Regions from separate parts of the Streptomyces sp. NPDC048436 genome, predicted to be linked through region 1. Evidence: riboswitches for the same ligand, from Rfam matches in the RefSeq annotation. Region 1 holds a riboswitch; the other holds the start of a gene.
What was found. Region 1 has a riboswitch for cobalamin ahead of ACGFX9_RS00335 (cobalamin biosynthesis protein). Riboswitches for the same ligand answer to the same signal wherever they lie in the genome.
Positions count from the first base shown of each region.

Region 2: another riboswitch for cobalamin. It lies ahead of metE (5-methyltetrahydropteroyltriglutamate--homocysteine S-methyltransferase); the one in region 1 lies ahead of ACGFX9_RS00335 (cobalamin biosynthesis protein).

Region 1 is NZ_JBICXP010000001.1:60,105-64,867, forward strand. Features, by position in the region: gene ACGFX9_RS00320 (class II aldolase/adducin family protein) at 1-117, opposite strand, end outside; gene ACGFX9_RS00325 (anion permease) at 451-1,716, shown strand; gene ACGFX9_RS00330 (hypothetical protein) at 1,729-1,965, shown strand; cobalamin riboswitch at 2,131-2,273, shown strand; gene ACGFX9_RS00335 (cobalamin biosynthesis protein) at 2,382-3,323, shown strand; gene ACGFX9_RS00340 (cobyric acid synthase) at 3,320-4,763, shown strand, end outside.
Region 2 is NZ_JBICXP010000002.1:761,063-765,825, reverse strand. Features, by position in the region: gene ACGFX9_RS09895 (MFS transporter) at 1-1,464, opposite strand, end outside; gene ACGFX9_RS09890 (MFS transporter) at 1,476-3,002, opposite strand; cobalamin riboswitch at 3,109-3,355, shown strand; gene metE (5-methyltetrahydropteroyltriglutamate--homocysteine S-methyltransferase) at 3,493-4,763, shown strand, end outside.

The DNA of each region.
Region 1 (4,763 bases):
GGCCGCCGCCACCAGCTCGCCCCACGCCTGCTCGATCCCGTCCTGCTGGATCGCGTCCCGCTCGGACCCGTCCTGCTCGATCCCGTCCTGCCGACCGCCACCCAGCTGCTCCGTCATGACGCGATCCTGTCACCCGCGGGCTGCGGCGCGGTGGTGCGGAGCTCATGCGTCGACAGCAGGTGATCAGGATCTCCTCAACGGATCGCCGCGTCGTCCGAACGGGGCTGCCCGTGGCTGGGGCAGGAGTCCCGGGCAGCCCCACAGAGCCTCTGGAAGCCCAGATTCCGGGGTTCGTGGCACCACTGCCGGCGATCTTCTCCAGAACCCCGGCACAACCGGAGTGGCGATGCCCCGGAACGGGTCACCGCACGGCCCGGCCCAGTTCACTTTCCGTTCACTCGGATTGCCTACGTTCCACTTGCCACTGACGTCCAACAGAAGCCTGGGTAAATGGAACACATCACGCTTCTCCTCGGGATCGTGATCGTTACCGCTCTCGTGTTCGACTTCACGAACGGTTTCCACGACACAGCCAACGCGATGGCCACCACCATCTCGACTGGCGCTCTCAAGCCCAAGACGGCGGTGGCCATGTCCGCCGTGCTGAACCTCGTCGGAGCCTTCCTCTCCGTCGAAGTCGCCAAAACGATCTCCGGCGGCATCGTCAACGAGGACGGACTGAAGACAGAGGTGATCTTCGCGGCCCTGGTCGGCGCGATTCTCTGGAATCTGCTGACCTGGTTGGTGGGCTTGCCCTCCAGTTCCTCCCACGCACTCTTCGGCGGCCTGATCGGCGCCGCGGTCATGTCGATGGGCTGGTCCTCGATCAACGGTGGCACGGTCGTCACCAAGATCCTGATCCCCGCTCTCGCCGCGCCCCTCGTCGCCGGTATCGCCGCGACGCTGGCCACGCGCCTGACGTACCGCATCGGCCGCAACACCGACGGCAGGGCGACCGCCAAGGGCTACCGCACCGGTCAGATCGCCTCCGCGGGCCTCGTCTCGCTGGCGCACGGCACGAACGACGCGCAGAAGACCATGGGCATCATCACGCTCGCCCTGATCACCGGCGGCGTCCTGAACCCCGGCGCCAACCCCCCGATGTGGGTCATCGTCTCGGCCGGCATCGCCATCGCGCTCGGCACCTACCTCGGTGGCTGGCGCATCATCCGCACCATGGGCAAGGGCCTCACGGACCTCGCGCCGCAGCAGGGCTTCGCCGCCCAGACCAGCGCCGCGACCGCGATCCTCGCCTCCTCGCACATCGGCTTCTCGCTCTCCACCACCCAGGTCTGCTCGGGCGCCGTGATGGGCGCGGGCCTCGGCCGCAAGGGCGGTGTGGTCCGCTGGTCCACCGCGACCCGCATGTTCGTCGCGTGGGGCCTCACCCTGCCGGCCGCCGGTCTGGTCGGCGCGGGCGCGGAGTTCCTCACCAAGCAGGGCCCCTGGGGCGTCGCGGCGACGGCCGCGCTCCTGGTGGGCGGCTCGGCCGTCATCTGGTCGCTGTCCCGCCGCAACTCCGTCGACCACACGAACGTCACGGACGACGAGGACGACGCCCTTGAGGCCGAGCCCGCCGGTGTCGTGACCACCGCGATCGCCGCCGTCACGCCGCCGCCCACCGGCCCGGTGCCGTCGAGCGACGTCGACCTCGTCAAGGCCACCATCCCGGCCCCGACCGGCTCTGTGGCGGATTCCGCCCGCGCCACGGTGTAAGGACAGATCACCATGAACATCGACTGGGCAGCTCTCAGCTCCGTCTTCGGAGTCAGCCTCGGCGTGACGGTGGCCCTGGTGGGCCTGTTCACCCTCGGCATCGTCGCCCTCTCCAAGCGCGACGCGGCGACGTCCGCCGCCACCGCTTCCGCGGGCAGCGCCCCGGCGGCGGCGCGCACGGGTGCGTACGCGTGCTTCGCGCTCTGCGCGGCGGCCGTGGCGTACGGGATCTATCTGATCGTCGCCTGACGACAGCTTTCGGGTCCACGTTTCGGGTGGGGTGCGGGACGCTTCGGCGGCCCGCACCCCGCTTTCGCGTGCGGGCCCTGTGTCAGGCGCGACGAGGGGCCCGGCGATGAGCCCGGCTGTGGGCCTCAGCACACTCTCCCGTCGCAGGTCAACGGCGAGTTGACGGGCCTTCGCGGGCCGTGGTGGACTGCCGGAGCCAATACGGCAGCAAGAGAGGAAGCCGGTGCGAATCCGGCGCGGTCCCGCCACTGTCATCGAGGAGCTGACTCCTCGGAAGCCAGGAACTCTCGCCGCCGATCACGTCGAACCAGGGCGCGGACACCCTGAGTGAGGACATATCGCCATGCGCGGCCGCCCGTTGCCGGACCAGTTCCCGAGCGTGAGCTCTCCTCACGGCACAGCGACCGGCTGAACCCATGTGTGCCGATCGCGACTTCGCGTACGGCGCCGCCGCCGGCCTCCTCGGTGATCTCTTCCTGGGCGATCCTCGCCGCGGGCATCCGGTCGCCGCGTTCGGCCGCGCCGCGAGTGCCGTCGAACGTGTGCTGTGGCGGGACCACCGCGGGTGGGGCGCCCTGCACACCGTGGTGTGCGCCGGGGGCGCTGCGGGCGCCGCCGTCCTGGCCTCTTCTCTTGTACGTGACTCGCGCGCCGCATCGCTCGCGCTGACCGCCGCCGCGACCTGGGCCGTGGTCGGCGGGACCTCGCTGGGGCGTGAGGCGCGGGCCATCGGCGGTGCGCTCGCCGCCGGGGACGTCGAGGTGGCGCGGGAGCGGCTGCCGCATCTGTGCGGGCGCGATCCGCAGGCCCTTGACGCCGATGGCATCGCGCGGGCCGTGGTCGAGTCCGTCGCCGAGAACACCTCCGATGCCGTGGTCGGCGCCCTGGTGTGGGGGGCTCTGGGGGGAGTTCCCGGTCTCGCGGGGTTCCGGGCCGTCAACACGCTGGACGCGATGGTCGGGCACAAGTCCGTGAAGTACCGGCGCTACGGGTGGGCTTCCGCGCGGCTCGACGACGTCATGGGATGGCCGGGGGCCCGGCTCACCGCCGTACTCGCGGCTGCCGCCGGTGACTCGCCGCGCGGCGCCCTGCGCGCCTGGCGGGGTGACGCGGCGAAGCATCCGAGCCCCAACGCCGGGCCCGTCGAGGCCGCCTTCGCGGGGGCGTTGGGCGTGCGGCTCGGGGGGAGCCTCTCCTACGCGGGGCGCATCGAGCACCGGCCCGTCCTGAACGCGGAAGGACGCGGCGTCGAAGTCGCGGACATCGAGCGTGCCGTGCGGTTGTCGCGGCGGGTCGGGGTGCTGGCCCTCGGGGTCGCCGCGGCCGTGAGCACCATGCGGAAAGGCAGGGCCTCATGAGTGGTGGACTGCTCGTCGCCGGAACCACCTCCGACGCGGGAAAGAGCGTCGTCACCGCCGGCATCTGCCGGTGGCTGGCCCGCAAGGGGGTCTCCGTCGCGCCCTTCAAGGCGCAGAACATGTCCCTCAACTCCTTCGTCACGCGTGAGGGCGCCGAGATCGGGCGCGCCCAGGCCATGCAGGCGCAGGCGGCCCGCGTCGAGCCGAGCCCGCTGATGAACCCCGTGCTGCTCAAGCCGGGCAGCGACCGCAGCAGCCAGGTCGTCCTCATGGGCAAGCCCGTGGGCGAGATGAGCGCCCGCGGCTACCACGGAGGGCGGCAGGAAGCGCTGCTCTCCACCGTCGTGGGATGCCTGGAGGAACTTCGGGGCAGCTATGACGCCGTGATCTGCGAAGGCGCGGGCAGTCCCGCCGAGATCAATCTGCGGCGTACGGACATCGTGAACATGGGGATCGCGCGGGCCGCCCGCTTCCCCGTCGTCGTCGTCGGCGACATCGACCGCGGCGGCGTCTTCGCCTCCTTCTTCGGGACCACCGCGCTGCTCAGTGCCGCGGACCAGGAGCTGATAGCCGGGTATCTCGTCAACAAGTTCCGGGGCGACGTCTCGCTGCTCGAACCGGGGCTCGACATGCTGCACGAGCTCACCGGGCGCCGGACGTTCGGTGTGCTGCCGTTCCAGCACGGCCTCGGCATCGACGAGGAGGACGGGCTCCGGGTCTCCCTGCGGGGCGCCGTGCGGGAGTCCGTGGTCGCTCCCCCGGTCGGCGATGACGTGCTGCGGGTCGCCGTCTGTGCCGTACCCCTGATGTCGAACTTCACGGACGTGGACGCGCTGGCCGCCGAACCGGGCGTCGTCGTGCGGTTCGTGGACCGGGCAGAGGAACTCGTCGACGCGGACCTCGTGATCGTGCCGGGGACGCGCGGGACCGTGTGCGCCCTGGAGTGGCTGCGCGAGCGTGGCCTCGCCGCCGCCCTCGCGCGACGCGCGGCCGAGGGACGTCCCGTGCTCGGGATCTGTGGCGGCTTCCAGGTGCTCGGCGAGCACATCGAGGACGACGTCGAGTCGCGGGCGGGAGCCGTGGAAGGGCTCGGGCTGCTGCCCGTGCGTGTCCGGTTCGCGCGCGAGAAGACCCTCGCGCGGCCGGTCGGCGAGGCCCTCGGTGAACCCGTCGAGGGATACGAGATCCATCACGGCGTCGCCCAAGTCCTGGGCGGGGAGCCGTTCTTGGACGGCTGCCGCGTCGGCGAGGTGTGGGGCACGCACTGGCACGGCTCCCTGGAGTCCGACGCGTTCCGGCGGCGCTTCCTCGCCGAGGTCGCCCGTGCGTCCGGCAGACGTTTCGTGCCCGCGCCCGACACCAGCTTCGGCGCGCTGCGCGAGGAGCAGCTCGACCTGCTCGGCGACCTGATCGAAGAACACGCGGACACGGACGCGCTGC
Region 2 (4,763 bases), on a different contig from region 1:
GGTGCAGCGCGGTGTGTTCCCCGGGTCCTCGTGCCACGCGGCCGGGCGCGGGCGGATGAAGACCCCCGCCGCTGCCGCCGCGAGGACGAAGAGTCCCGCGCAGCCCACGACCGCCTTGCCGAACGCCGTGTTGAGCGCCGCCGGATCCGCGTACGCCGTACCGGAAAGGCCCACCGCAAGCGGCAGCGCGGCGACCACCAGCATCTGCGCGACCCGCGCCGCGGTGTTGTTCACGCCGCTCGCCAGGCCCGCGCGCCCGGCGTCGACCGAGGCCAGGACCGTCGCCGTCAGCGGGGCCACGAACACGCTCATCCCCAGGCCGAGCACCACGACGGCCGGCAGGACGTCCGTGACGTACGAGGCGCCGGGCTCGATCCGCAGCATCAACAGCGCCCCGGCCCCCGCGATCAACGGCCCCGCCACCAGCGGAAGCGTGGGACCCACCCGCCGCGACAGATCGCCCGCGGCAGCCGAGAGCAGCAGCATCAGAACCGTGATCGGCAGCGTCGCCGTCCCCGCCCGCAGCGCGTCGTAGCCCAGCGTCGTCTGCAACTGCACCGGCAGCATGAACAAGAGCCCGCCGATGGCCGCGTACAGGCACAGCGTCATGACGTTGGCCGCGCTGAACAGACGGGAGCTGAAGAGCGAGAGCGGCAGCATCGGGTTGCGGCGGCGGTGCTCGACCACGACGAAGGCGACCCCCGCCGCGAGCCCACCGAGCCCCGGCAGGACGGCTGCCGCCGCCGACCCTTCACCCGAGGCGCCGATCAGCGCGAAGCTGATCCCCGCGAGGAACAGCGCCGCCAGGCACGCCCCCGTCACGTCGAACGGCTTGTCGGCGGCGCCCCGCGCGCGGCTCTCCGGCACATGCCGGACCGCGAAGAGCACGAGCGCGGCCAGCGGCACATTGATCAGGAAGATCCACCGCCAGCCGGGCCCGTCGATCAGCCAGCCGCCCAGGAAGGGCCCGATCGCCCCCGCGACCCCGCCGAGCCCCGACCACGCGCCCACCGCACGCGCCTGGTCCTCGGCCCTGAACGACGTACGCACCAGGGCGAGCGAACCGGGCGTGAGCAGCGCCCCGCCGATTCCCTGCAACGCCCGCGCCGCGATGAGCATCCCCGCGTCCTGCGCGAGGCCGCACAGGGCCGACGCCACCGAGAACCACACGATGCCGATGATCAGCGTCCGCCGGCGGCCGATGCGGTCACCGAGCGCACCGCCGAGCAGCAGCAGCGCGGAGAGCGTGAGCATGTAGGCGTTGACGACCCACTGCAAAGACGCGATCGACGTGTCCAGTTCGCGGCCGAGCGTCGGCAGGGCGATGTTGACCACCGTGCCATCGAGCATCGCCATGCCCGACGCGAGGACCGCGCAGGCAAGGACCCAGCGGCCCCGCGCGGACGCCAGCGCGACACCGCCGTCGGCGCTGTCCTTCGCGGACGCCTCCGAGGTGGACGTCATCCCTCACCGCCTCACATGTGCACCGCGCCGCCGTCCGCGTCCGAGTGGACCGGCGCGCCGCGTCGGTAGAGCACGACCGTAACGAGGAGACCGACCGCGAAGAAGACCGCCGACCACCAGTACGCCGTCGAGTAACTCTCCATGGCTGACTGCGCCTTCACCGCCGGCGACGGCTGCCTGCCCACGAGATAGTCGGCCGCGGCGCTGGTCGCAAGGGAGTTGAGCAGGGCGGTGCCGATCGAACCACCCACCTGCTGGCTGGTGTTGACCATCGCCGACGCCACTCCCGCGTCGTGCGAGGCGACACCCGCCGTCGCCATGCTCATCGCGGGTGCGAAGACCAGACCCAGACCGAGGCCGGCCACGAGCAGCGGCGGCAGCACATGTGCCGCGTACCCGCTGTGCACGTCGAGGGCGGTGAGCCAGGCCATCGCGGCCGCCGCGAGGCCCATGCCGAGCGGCACGATCGGCTTCGCGCCGAACCGCGGCACGAGCCAGTTGGTCGTGACGACCGAGATGACCACCATCACGCCGACCATCGGCAGGAACGCGAGACCGGTCTTCACGGGCGTGTAGCCGAGGATCTGCTGGAGGTAGTAGGTCAGGAACAGGAAGACACCGAACATGCCCGCGCCGGAGATGAACATCGCGAGGAACGACGCCGCGCGGTCCCGGTCGAGCACCACCCGCAGCGGCAGCAGCGGATGCGAGGCCCGCGTCTGCCACCAGGCGAACGCCGCCAGCAGGACGGCGCCGACCACCAGGAAACCCCAGGTGTCGACATCGCTCCAGGCATGCGTCTCGGCGTTCGAGAAGCCGTAGACGATGCAGAACAGGCCCGCGGAGACCAGCACCGTTCCGGGGACGTCCAGCTTCGGCCGGTCCGCAGGCCTGCCGCCGTGCAGCAGCCGGGCGCCGCCCAGCATGGCGAGGACCGCGAAGATCAGGTTCACGTACAGGCACCAGCGCCAGTCCAGGTACTCGGTCAGTACGCCGCCCAGGAGCAGGCCGACCGCGCCGCCCGCGCCCGCGATGGCGCCGTAGATGCCGAACGCCTTGGCGCGTTCTTTGGGGTCCGTGAACGTCGTGGTGAGCAGGGACAGCGCGGCGGGCGCCAGGAGCGCCCCGAACACGCCCTGCAGCGCGCGGGCCAGCACCAGCATGGTGAAGCTCGTCGCCGCACCGCCGAGCGCCGAGGCCAGCGCGAATCCGCCGAGTCCGGCGAGGAAGACGACCTTGCGGCCCACCAGGTCGGCGATCCGGCCGCCGAGGAGCAGCAGGCTGCCGAAGGCGAGTGCGTACGCCGTGACGATCCACTGGCGGTTGCCGTCGCTGAACCCGAGGTCCTGCTGGGCCGATGGCAGCGCGATGTTCACGATCGTCGCGTCGAGGACCACCATGAGCTGGGCGATCCCGACGACGCCGAGGATCAGCCAGCGGTGCTCGTGCCGCCCGCCGCTCTGTGGTGGGGCGGCGGAGGCCGTGGGGCCGGTGGCCTGCACGGCTTCGAAGGGCTCCGGCGCGGGTGAGCGGTCCATCGGTGGCCTCCAGACACCCCCGGTCGCACAAGGCCCCCGTCACACCGTAGGCGCGCCTCCCCGAGCCCGCGACCGGGGCCCGGTGGGGCCCCGTACCCGCTACGGCTAGGCTGACCCCGCAGCTGGTTCGCCCCGTCCGCCAGGCGGGATGCGTCGCAAGAGGGAACCCGGTGGGAATCCGGGACTGCCCCGCAGCGGTGAGTGGGAACGAACGCCGTCACCCGCACTGGATCCGGTCCCCGGGTCCGGGAAGCGACGGCCAGTAGATGCCTGACGCGCACGCCTTCACATGAGGCGTACGCGGCCTGGCCCGCCCACGAGTCCGAAGACCTGCCACCTGCCCGCACGCCACCACGGCGCGCGGTAACTCGGTGACCTCGAGGGCGGGTCGGCGGACCAGGCAGGGTGCTCGGCATCCGTGTCTGTGCTGTCCCTTCGCGTCCTCGTGCGGCATCGAGTCCGACCGCTCGACTCGCGAAGGAGAGTTGACGTGACTGACCCCACGCCCACCGCACGGCCCGTCGCCACAACCACCGCACGGCCTCTCGCCACGGTCCACGGCTACCCCCGGCAGGGCCCCGACCGGCAGTTGAAGAAGGCCATCGAGGGCTACTGGTCCGGCCGCACCACCGCCGGCGCCCTGCACGAGACCGCGGCCCGCCTGCGCCGCGACACCTGGCGTCTGCTCGCCGACGCCGGGATCGGCGAAGTGCCCACCGGTGACTTCTCGCTCTACGACCACGTCCTAGACGCGTCCGTGATGCTCGGTGCGATCCCCGACCGGCACCGCGAAGCCGTCGAAACCGACCCGCTCGACGGGTACTTCGCCATGGCGCGCGGCACGCAGGAGGCGGCGCCGCTCGAAATGACGAAGTGGTTCGACACCAACTACCACTATCTGGTCCCCGAGTTGGGCCCGGACACCGTGTTCCGCGCCGACTCGGGCAAGCAGGTGCGGGAGTTCACCGAGGCGCGCGCCCTGGGTCTGACGGCCCGGCCCGTCCTCGTCGGCCCCGTCACGTTCCTGCTCCTGGCCAAGCCCGCCGCGGGCGTCGACCCCGGCTTCGAACCGCTGACGCTGCTCGACCGGCTGCTTCCGGTGTACGCCGAGGTCCTCGCCGATCTGCGCGCGGCGGGCGCCGACTGGGTCCAGCTCGACGAACCCGCCCTGGTGCAGGACCAGCCCGCGTCCGTGCTGAGCGCCACCGGCCGCGCCTACCGCGACCTCGGCGCACTCACCGACCGGCCCAAGCTGCTCGTCGCCTCCTACTTCGACCGGCTCGGCGCGGCCCTGCCCGTCCTCGCCCAAGCACCCGTGGAGGGCCTGGCCCTGGACTTCACGGGCCCGGCCGCCGCCCACCTCGACGCGCTGGCCGCGGCGGGCGGACTGCCCGGCAAGCGCCTCGTCGCGGGTGTCGTCGACGGACGCAACGTATGGATCAACGACCTGGAGCGGTCCCTGTCGACGCTCGCCACCCTGCTCGGCCTCGCCGACCGCGTGGACGTGGCGCCCTCCTGCTCCCTGCTGCACGTCCCGCTGGACGCCGCCGCCGAGCGCGACCTCGATCCGCAGGTGGCCCGCTGGCTCGCCTTCGCCCGGCAGAAGACCGACGAAGTCGTCACGCTGACCAGGGGCCTTGGCGGCGGAGCCGACGCGATCGCGCCCCAACTTGCAGCGAACAAGGCGGCGTTGGCGTCTCGCGCCGGATCCGCCCTCACCCACGACCCGGCCGTACGCGCCCGCTGCGCCGCCGTCACCGC